Regions from separate parts of the Synechococcus sp. UW106 genome, predicted to be linked through region 1. Evidence: predicted binding sites of a transcription regulator. Region 1 holds the regulator's gene; each other region holds the start of a gene.
What was found. Region 1 encodes NtcA, which controls nitrogen genes in cyanobacteria. Its sites were predicted from a motif close to GTANCNNNNGNTAC; they were not measured.
Positions count from the first base shown of each region.

Region 1 (2,167 bases):
AAGCGTCTGGGCGAGCGCACCTTGCTGATCGACTGCGATGTGATCCAGGCCGACGCCGGAACACGGACTGCATCCATCACGGGAGCTTGGCTCGGCCTTGATCAAGCCTGCCTTTCACTCGTGGAAAAGGGGATTCTGGAGCAATCGCCACTGATCGACCAGGTAGCGGCCGTGTCCGTCGGCCTGGTGGATGGCCAGGCCTTGCTGGATCTGGACTACAGCGAAGACAGCAGAGCTGAGGTGGACCTGAATGTTGTGCAGGCTGGCGATGGTCGCCTGTTGGAGATCCAGGGAACTGCGGAGGGAGCGCCCTTCAGCCGCAGCCAGCTCAATGAATTACTGGATCTGGCTGAGCCTGGATTGACATCCCTGATGCAGGCGCAACGCCAAGCGATGAACGAGCACAGCAGAGTTACGTAATAACCGCTACACGGCAGCCACCGTTGGCTCCGTAGCTTCGCCTCACAAGGGGGTTGTCATGACCAGTAGCCGAGGTTTCAGCCGATACGCCCCGCAGATGGTGGCTCCAACCCCCAGCACAGAACCGGCCAACCGCTCCCTCCTGGAAATCATCCGGGATCTGGACGGCGCCAGCAGTGAACTGGTGGACCGCAACAAGACCATCTTTTTCCCTGGAGATCCTGCTGAACGGGTCTATCTGATCCGCCGCGGAGCGGTCCGTCTCTCCCGCGTCTACGAGTCAGGGGAAGAGATCACAGTGGCCTTGCTCCGCGAGAACAGCCTCTTTGGGGTGCTGTCGTTGCTGACCGGACAACGGTCTGATCGCTTCTACCACGCCGTAGCCTTCACCAGAGTCGAGATGGTGACGGCGCCTGCGACATCCGTGAAGGCGGCGATTGAAGCGGATACCAGCGTTGGCCTGCGCTTACTGCAGGGCCTTTCCAGTCGGATTCTTCAGACCGAAACGATGATCGAAACGCTGACCCACAGGGACATGTCATCCCGACTGGTGAGCTTTCTGTTGGTGCTGTGCAGGGATTTCGGCGTAGCAGATGAACTGGGAATCACCATCGACCTGCGCCTGTCCCATCAGGCCATCGCCGAAGCGATTGGCTCAACGCGCGTGACAATCACGCGTCTGCTGGGAGACTTGCGTCAATCCGGTCTGGTTCAGATTGACCGCAAAAAAATCACCGTTCTGGATCCAATCGCTCTGGCCAAACGATTCAGCTAGGCAGCACGTCTACCCACAGGTGCGGCCATGAGTGGCTGGGCACTGATCCTGGTTCTGCTGGTGCTCGGGGGCGTTCTGTCGACCCTGGGTGACCGGCTGGGAAGTCGTGTCGGCAAGGCCCGCCTGAGTCTGTTCAAGATGCGCCCGCGACGGACCGCCGTTCTGATCACGGTGCTGACCGGCAGCCTGATCAGCGCACTGTCGCTCGGCCTGCTGCTGCTGGTGAGCCGCCAGCTGCGGGTGGGCCTGTTTGAACTGGATGCTCTGCAAGACCGGCTCCAGGACAGCCGGCGGCAGCTCGATGCAGCCGAACGGGAACGAGAAGAGACCCGAACAGAAGCCAACCGGATCGCCGCTGAACTCAAGCAGTCACAGCAACGGGCTGACACCATGCGCCGTGAACTGGCTCCTCTGCAGAACGAACGCGCCCAACTCGAAGCAGAACGTGAGCGTCTGAGCCGGGACATCGCCTCCCGCGATGCCGACATCCAGCGCACGGAGGCCGAATTGAACAGCGTGCGGAGCCGAATCCGAGCTGGCGAGAAGGAACTCAAGGAACTCGAATTCAACCTGGTCGCCCTGAGGCGTGGATCGGTGGTGATCAGTAGCGGACAGACCTTGGCGAGAGCAACGGTTCGTCTCGATGCTCCTGATCAAGCGAAACAAGCTGTCGACAGGCTGCTTCAAGAGGCCAATGCCAACGCCTACGGCAAGGTGAGGCCGGGTGAAGCACCCGAACGACAGTTGATCCGCGTTCCCCGCAGCGACGTGGAACGCTTGCAGAACATCATCCGCAAGCCGGACACCTGGGTGATCTCGCTGCGCTCCGCCACCAATGTGCTGCGTGGTGAAACGGCGGTGTACGCCTTCCCCGAAGTGCGTCCCAACCGCCCGGTGGCGCAAAGCGGTGACGTGCTAGCGACCACCACACTGCGAACGGATGAACGCACACCGGATGGCATTCGAACGCGG
Region 1 is NZ_UCNV01000009.1:41,730-43,896, forward strand. It holds gene rph (ribonuclease PH) at 1-420, shown strand, start outside; gene ntcA (global nitrogen regulator NtcA) at 479-1,195, shown strand; gene DXY30_RS07985 (DUF3084 domain-containing protein) at 1,223-2,167, shown strand, end outside.

Region 2 (2,167 bases), on a different contig from region 1:
CGTTGCCCAGGCGATTCAGCACCTGATCCATCAGCTGGCACTCATCGAATGCGGCGCGTCCCGTGGCCGGTACTCCAAGCAGCAGCAAGGCCCAACACAGAGCAAGCAAGCCTTTCATTGATCTGCTCAGGGGCTGTAAGTGATGGTGCACTGATAGCGGCTGCTAAATCCCACATCAATGCTTTTGCAGGTTGTGTCGGTGATCGTTGCCCCTTGTGGGACCACGCGCATGGCCTCTGCGGTGGCGAATTGCTCTGAGGGGCCCTGGGCTGTGGCCCGATTCCCTCCTGCGAGAGCCGTGGAGCCCCAAAGGATTGTGGCCATCAACAGAGCCGTATGTCGCATGACGGGAGTCAGAAGTGATGTCTTCGGTTTACACAAAACGCGTTTGTGCGACAGCGGTGGTGGCATTAGCAACGGCCACGGCACCAGCGCTGACCCTGATGTCTCGGTTCACTTTTGGATTCCGCGTCCCGATTCACTTTGGGGACTGGCGGTGGGGGCAGAAGCGCTGCTGGCTGGATAGGAAGACGTCGCGATCCCCATGCCGCGTCAAAGGGAACCACCACGAGGGGAATCGGTTCCGCACTCCGCACCGGCAAGACCAATGCCCATGACGCGACAAGAGCTGTGATCAGAAATCTCATCACACCATCTTTGCTGATGCTTGATCTTCTTGCCGTAGTTTCTGCTGCCCCATTAGGGCTCAGGCCGGCGGCGACAGGGCAGGGGTGGAACCTGAGCTTGTTCAGTCCTTGGAATAGGAGACGCCGCGATAAGTCAGAACAACGGAATTGCGAACCGAATTGACTTGATCAGCTCGATAGGATTTACCCATGTATTTGAGTTGGATTGTTGGCCTGATAGTTGCTTTCTCTGACTTTGCATATTTGTTGCCCAAGAAGGTGAGTTCCATGGCTTAGTAGGGAGTGAATAAAATGTTTTCAAGTTCTACATCGTTGCTGTAGGCCCGCAAGGTTCCACTGGATACTTCATTCTTTAGCCATTGTTAAAATGACCTCGGCTTGATACAGGCGCCGTCGTCTGGCCTTGGCCTGACAGGGGAAAGCGTCTATTGCTTGTTATCGACTGTCGTCTGAGTTGTCGTGAAGGGCGCGAAGTATTAGCGATTATTTCTCTTTGCTGCACCGTTGACATGCAGAAATTCTGTCTTTGTGATGCTCTGGCAATGTTAGCCGAAAAGGGTCAACATCAAATTCATAACCACATGTGCATCTTGCGTGAAATCTCAGTTTTTTTGATTTTGTGAGTCGTTTTAAGAGGGTGATCTCTCCATAGATTTGCTCTGGTTTGAACCGATCAAGCTTGATACGTTCTTCGTGTGCATTTTTGATTCGTGCCTTGTGCAGTGCGTTGCGCACTGAGTTTTCACTGCCTTTGCCAAGGATCTTGGGGATCTGGAGAATCGATCGACCTTCCTTCAGATACAGACGCTTGATCTCCTCGATCTCTGCACTGGTGAAGCCAGACTTTTTGCCCACCTGCTTTCTCCCTTTGGTTTGATTCTCTCAGGGCGTGCGCAAGGCAAGGTCTTATGGAACCCTTCCGCCCAATCTGATGACTAGAGATCTGGATTGAGCCGGATGACCTGAAAGCCATCGGGCGCTGGTCGCTGCTCTGACTCCTTGTCAATGAGAGGTCTTGGAGTCAGGCCAGCATGATTCACTGAAGGCGAGTTAAGCCACAACATTGCTGCGGCTCATATGGTCGCTGCTTTCGCCTCAACGGAACAGCATTGAACCCATAGCCGGGTGATGGTGTTGTTGGAGGATCCACACCTCCATCCATTGGCCCCTGCATGGTCATTGGGCGCTGAGTGTCAGCGATCTTTCCCACGCCGACACCGCATGCACAGCCTGGCTCCTCTTTTGAAGGGGAGGAGTCAGATCAGCGTTTCTCAACGGTGGTGAGCAACTCTTCCAGCCTGTTTTAAGCATTTGGGTTCTTTCTGAGAGCATATGGCCGAATCATTTCCCCATTTCCGTTTTAAAGCCAGCTGTTGCTCAGGGCTCACTAGCTAACCTTTACCGATCAGCTCCGGGCAGTATGACCCGGGAGCATCAAGCATTGAAATAAACATCAGCTCTTTAGTTGAGCTCTTCAAAATCGACCCAATGAATGCAATCGACAGGACAGGTGTCAATCG
Region 2 is NZ_UCNV01000012.1:79,109-81,275, forward strand. It holds gene DXY30_RS12740 (hypothetical protein) at 1-118, opposite strand, end outside; gene DXY30_RS12745 (hypothetical protein) at 127-345, opposite strand; gene DXY30_RS13710 (hypothetical protein) at 344-526, shown strand; gene DXY30_RS14700 (DUF4278 domain-containing protein) at 749-916, opposite strand; gene DXY30_RS12755 (hypothetical protein) at 1,131-1,502, opposite strand; gene DXY30_RS12760 (ferredoxin) at 2,109-2,167, opposite strand, start outside.
Region 2: a site for NtcA is predicted at 978-991, ahead of DXY30_RS14700 (DUF4278 domain-containing protein). Genes of this name have one in related genera too.

Region 3 (2,167 bases), on a different contig from region 1:
CCGCCCGCGATCAAACACCGCATCAGACACACAAACACCCTCCACCTCTGCTTTTTAAAACGCAGCCAACAGGCAGGTTTCAGCCTGCATCACATCGACCCCGAAACCATCCAAGATTTGGCTCGCATCCTGAGCAAGCCGTTGTTGACGACGATCCACCTTCACCAATAACGCGGTTTGCATGGTGCCCATCTGCCGCAGCATTGACGAGAGTTCAACCGTGAACTCGACCAAGCGAGCCTGCGGAATGGTCGGCAACAGCACAAGGTCGGCAACAGCACAAGGTCGGCACCTGCTGAGAGATGTTTGCGTTCATCTTCATGGCTTCTGGCTTGACCATCCGTGATGATCACGTAGGCATGGCGCATGGCTTTCGCTGCTGCCTCGACTGGAACCACCTCAAACGGGTGAATTCCTCGGGCGGAGTAGGCGGTTGCGGAACGGTTGCGATCAGCGTCAACAACACATACCGATATGCCCCTTTAAGCCCATACACAGGCCAGATGATGACTGCTGCAGGTTTTTGGCACACCTCCCTTTTGGCCAAAAACAGTCAAAAACAGAATTCGGTCAAATGCGCGGAATGATCGCGTCGTTAGGAAAGAACTCCTCAAACACACAAATGCGGTCGGCCCAACGCGCCTCCACTTCCAAGCGCATTAAGCGGTTTCGCACCCACATCAATGTGTCCACATCAATGGGCTTATGAAGCTTATGTTGCTGTGCCTTCACCCAATCATCTTTGCTCTGAGAGCTGTTCATGACATCTAAAACCAAGTACCTACACGGTACGAACGGAGGCTTAATGCGCTAGCAGCTTCACACTAAGTAAGCATCAAAGAACACTTGATTGCGTGCGAACTGTTCACAATGGCAACAACTTAATGGAAGCTTTGAGTCCACAAACAAACCGTCAGAGCTTGAACCGCCAGATCGGTAGCCGATCCATCATTCCGTCACTCCAATCAGCGCCAAGATGAAATCAGTTCCTGAAACGCTGAGATGACGCAAACCACTACCTACTCCACTCTATTGCAGTCCATCACCAAGGCGGCTCAAAAAACGCCGCAACTCAAACCTCGCCCGGTGCATACACCGCCAAACGGGCGCAGAAGCAATTGAATGAAAACCGCTGGAATGCATCCAAGCGGGGTTATTCAGGCCTGGGCTAAACAAAATTGCAGCTGTGTAACAGCACGAACGACACGTGGGTTCATATCGCCTCTATAAAGGATGTGTAGCAACAGCTACGAAACTACGTTCACCCCGCCGTAGGCGAGGCGCAGTTCGATTCAGGCCATGGAACGGGGACCTGAGCTTGCTTCGAGGAACCCATCATGACCCTGACCTATCGCGGCCAGAAGTACACCAAGAACAACGCAGCTGCTTCCAGCAACCAGCGTTCTGTGCTCGTTTATCGCGGTCAGAAAGTCGCTCGCTGACAACAGCACAAAACCTTCGCTCAAGTCCCGCCTAGGCGGGACTTTTTTTATGGCTGTTTCGTCGTGGGATCAGGATGCTTGGCTTTCCAACGTTCAAACCAAACCGCCACACCCAAGGAGATACCGATAGCGATGCCTGCACCGATGCAGACGACCCCAAATTCCACTGGCATGCAATCACCCCAATTAGATCTCAATCATCGGACAAGACCGATCAGAAGTCGCGATCCATCGCTAAGCATTGGTTTCTTTAAGGCGTGCTGGAACGATGTTCCTAATTCATAATTCGCACGAACAGGCCAATCTCCTGGCATCAGCACTGGTGCAAGTCCACAGAGTTGAAGGCCACTGGTACACGTCTTTTCAACAGGACCTTGCCCACACCCTTTTCCTGAGGCTGCTTGACGCTGAGATCAACTTCTCCGGCCATCCCGGAATTGAGGTTGAAACGTTGGCAGAGACGTTGACACAAGCATCGGAGCGCCAAGAGCTGCTGGAACTGCTGATCGCCTTCGAAATGCTTTGCAATCCGATCCCGGAGACGTTGAGTAGGGACATTGATCATTGGGCCAACGCACTGAACATCAACGGCGAGATCCTGAACCTCGCCAGGGAATTGGCACAGAACGCCATCACCCAGGCAACAACAGATTTTTACCGCTGCAACTGGATCGGAGAAGGCGATGATCAAAGCGATCCCGTCTTTCAGGATCTCTTGAAAAAAT
Region 3 is NZ_UCNV01000008.1:128,183-130,349, reverse strand. It holds gene DXY30_RS14430 (hypothetical protein) at 55-258, opposite strand; gene DXY30_RS14425 (hypothetical protein) at 303-587, shown strand; gene DXY30_RS05430 (hypothetical protein) at 571-762, opposite strand; gene DXY30_RS05425 (DUF4278 domain-containing protein) at 1,338-1,442, shown strand; gene DXY30_RS05420 (hypothetical protein) at 1,711-2,167, shown strand, end outside.
Region 3: a site for NtcA is predicted at 1,238-1,251, ahead of DXY30_RS05425 (DUF4278 domain-containing protein). Genes of this name have one in related genera too.

Region 4 (2,167 bases), 400 kb from region 1:
CTCTCAAACTCAATTCGGCCCTGCCGAAGGTGAGCGTGGACCCGCAGACCTATGAGGTGTTCGCCGACGGTGAACTGCTCACCTGCGAGCCCGCCGAAGTGCTGCCCCTCGCCCAGCGCTATCTGCTGCTTTGAGCACCACCCTGCTGGTGATCCAGCACGTTGACCACGAAGGGCCCGAACTGGTGGGACAACTGGCACGGGAACGGGGAATGACTCTCCGGACCCTGCGGCCCGACCGAGGCGACCGCCTGCCGAACGCAAGTGAATGCCCGAACAGCATCGCGCTGGTGCTGGGAGGACCAATGGGAGTGAACGAGCATCATCAACCGGACCTGCACTGGCTACAAGCCGAGCTGAACTGGTTGACGGCCTGGCACCAGCAGCGTCGACCGGTGCTGGGCATCTGCCTGGGGGCGCAGCTCTTGGCTGTCGCTGCTGGCGGATCCGTGCAACCCCTGCAGGTTGGGGCACCACCACAGCAGCTCAAGGAACTGGGACTGGGCGCAATCCACTGGGTTGCTGATCCGACCCATGAGGCCTTACTGCAGGGACAACCGAGCGGGACCTTGGTCCTGCATTGGCATGGCGATCGCATCCACCTGCCGGCCGATGCAACCCTGCTTGGTTCCTCGCTGCACTGTGCGGAACAGGTCTTTCGAATCGGCGATCACGCCATTGGCCTGCAATGTCACCTCGAGATCAACAGAGACGCACTGCAACGCTGGATCGCCAACGACCACACTTACGTGATGAGCGCCCTTGGGCCTGAAGGGCCCGAACGCCTGATGCGGGAGTGGTACTGGCTTGGAGACAAGCTGCAGGAGCAAGGTCGACACTTTTTCAATATTGCGCTCGATCAGCTACAAGAGCGCTGCAAGACCAGGTGATTTACATCAACAAGGCCAACAAATTTCTACGGATAAAAATAAACAAAACCAAAAACTTTTCTGAACAAGTATCGAACCGAACGTCACCACCACGACTGAAAACGCTTCAATTGTTTTGTAGCAACAGCTACCGATCGTTCACTTCGCATCACGCGAAGCGCAGTTCGCCTCAGGCCATGGAACGGGGACCTGAGCTTGCTTCGAGGACCTTCCAATGACCACTCTTCTCTATCGCGGGCATCACTACCAGCAAAACAACACTGCTGAAGGCAAACCTGGTGTGCAGCTGGTCTACCGCCGCAACGTGTATCAATCCCGTCAGATCAACAGCCAACGGTCTCCAGTGCAGCTCGTATACCGCGGTGTGGGCTACACGCGCTAGGCCAACTTTTCAATCCGTAGCAAGAGGAACATTCTGTTCGCTTGGATTAGGGCGTAATGGATCCAGCTTCAGCAACGACGTTGGATCTCATCACTTCCCGCCTGGACCAAGGCCTTGTGCAGGTGAATCCTTCCAGTGTGCACGGGGTGTTCTGGCTGCAAACCCACTTCCCAGCCAGTGAATGGGATGCCTTGCTTTCTGGCCAGGCTGCTTTTGGAATGGATTGCATCGACGACCTCGTCAATGATGCGCGTCAAGCTGGTTTGAATGTGGAATGGGAAGCCACAGTCCCCAATTGAGCCATTCAGATTTTTCAAAAAGCCCTCGGCACTCAGTGTTGAAGGGCTTTTTTAATGGCACAAACGAACGAGCATTGTTAAGCCACCAACCGATTGAGCATGGGCAACTCTGAGAGTTCATCCCTCCATTCCTGGGCCCAAAGTGCCTGGCTGCGCTCGTAAACCTCCATCAACTGCTCCACCGCACTCTCATGGAAATCAACGCGTAGGTCCAACAGCGGAAAGGCAGCTTCACCACTCACCTGCACCGCTGCTGAGGTGCAGAAATCGGAGCGGTGATCACCTCCAGCTGCTTCACCCGCCTGAAGGGCAGCCATCAAGCGGCGGCCAAGTTTCAAGCTGGGATCGCTGGTGAGATACGCCTGCTCCATCGCCTCCACAACACCCTCGTCCACCAAACAATTGCCGGCGACGGACAGGTCACGACGATGGCGGTGCCCAGCCCAAGCGCCGCAATCCTGCCCCGTCCAACAGGCCGTTCGACCATCCAGATCGATCAGATGAAACTGACGCCGATCACGATGCTGATCATCCGCCAGAAGGCTGGCCAAAACACTCTCCGCATCCGCACTCTGCTCCAAGCGTTCAAGGCCACAG
Region 4 is NZ_UCNV01000009.1:440,978-443,144, reverse strand. It holds gene ureC (urease subunit alpha) at 1-134, shown strand, start outside; gene DXY30_RS09870 (type 1 glutamine amidotransferase) at 131-889, shown strand; gene DXY30_RS09865 (DUF4278 domain-containing protein) at 1,104-1,271, shown strand; gene DXY30_RS09860 (hypothetical protein) at 1,352-1,570, shown strand; gene DXY30_RS09855 (DUF1028 domain-containing protein) at 1,648-2,167, opposite strand, start outside.
Region 4: a site for NtcA is predicted at 1,007-1,020, ahead of DXY30_RS09865 (DUF4278 domain-containing protein). Genes of this name have one in related genera too.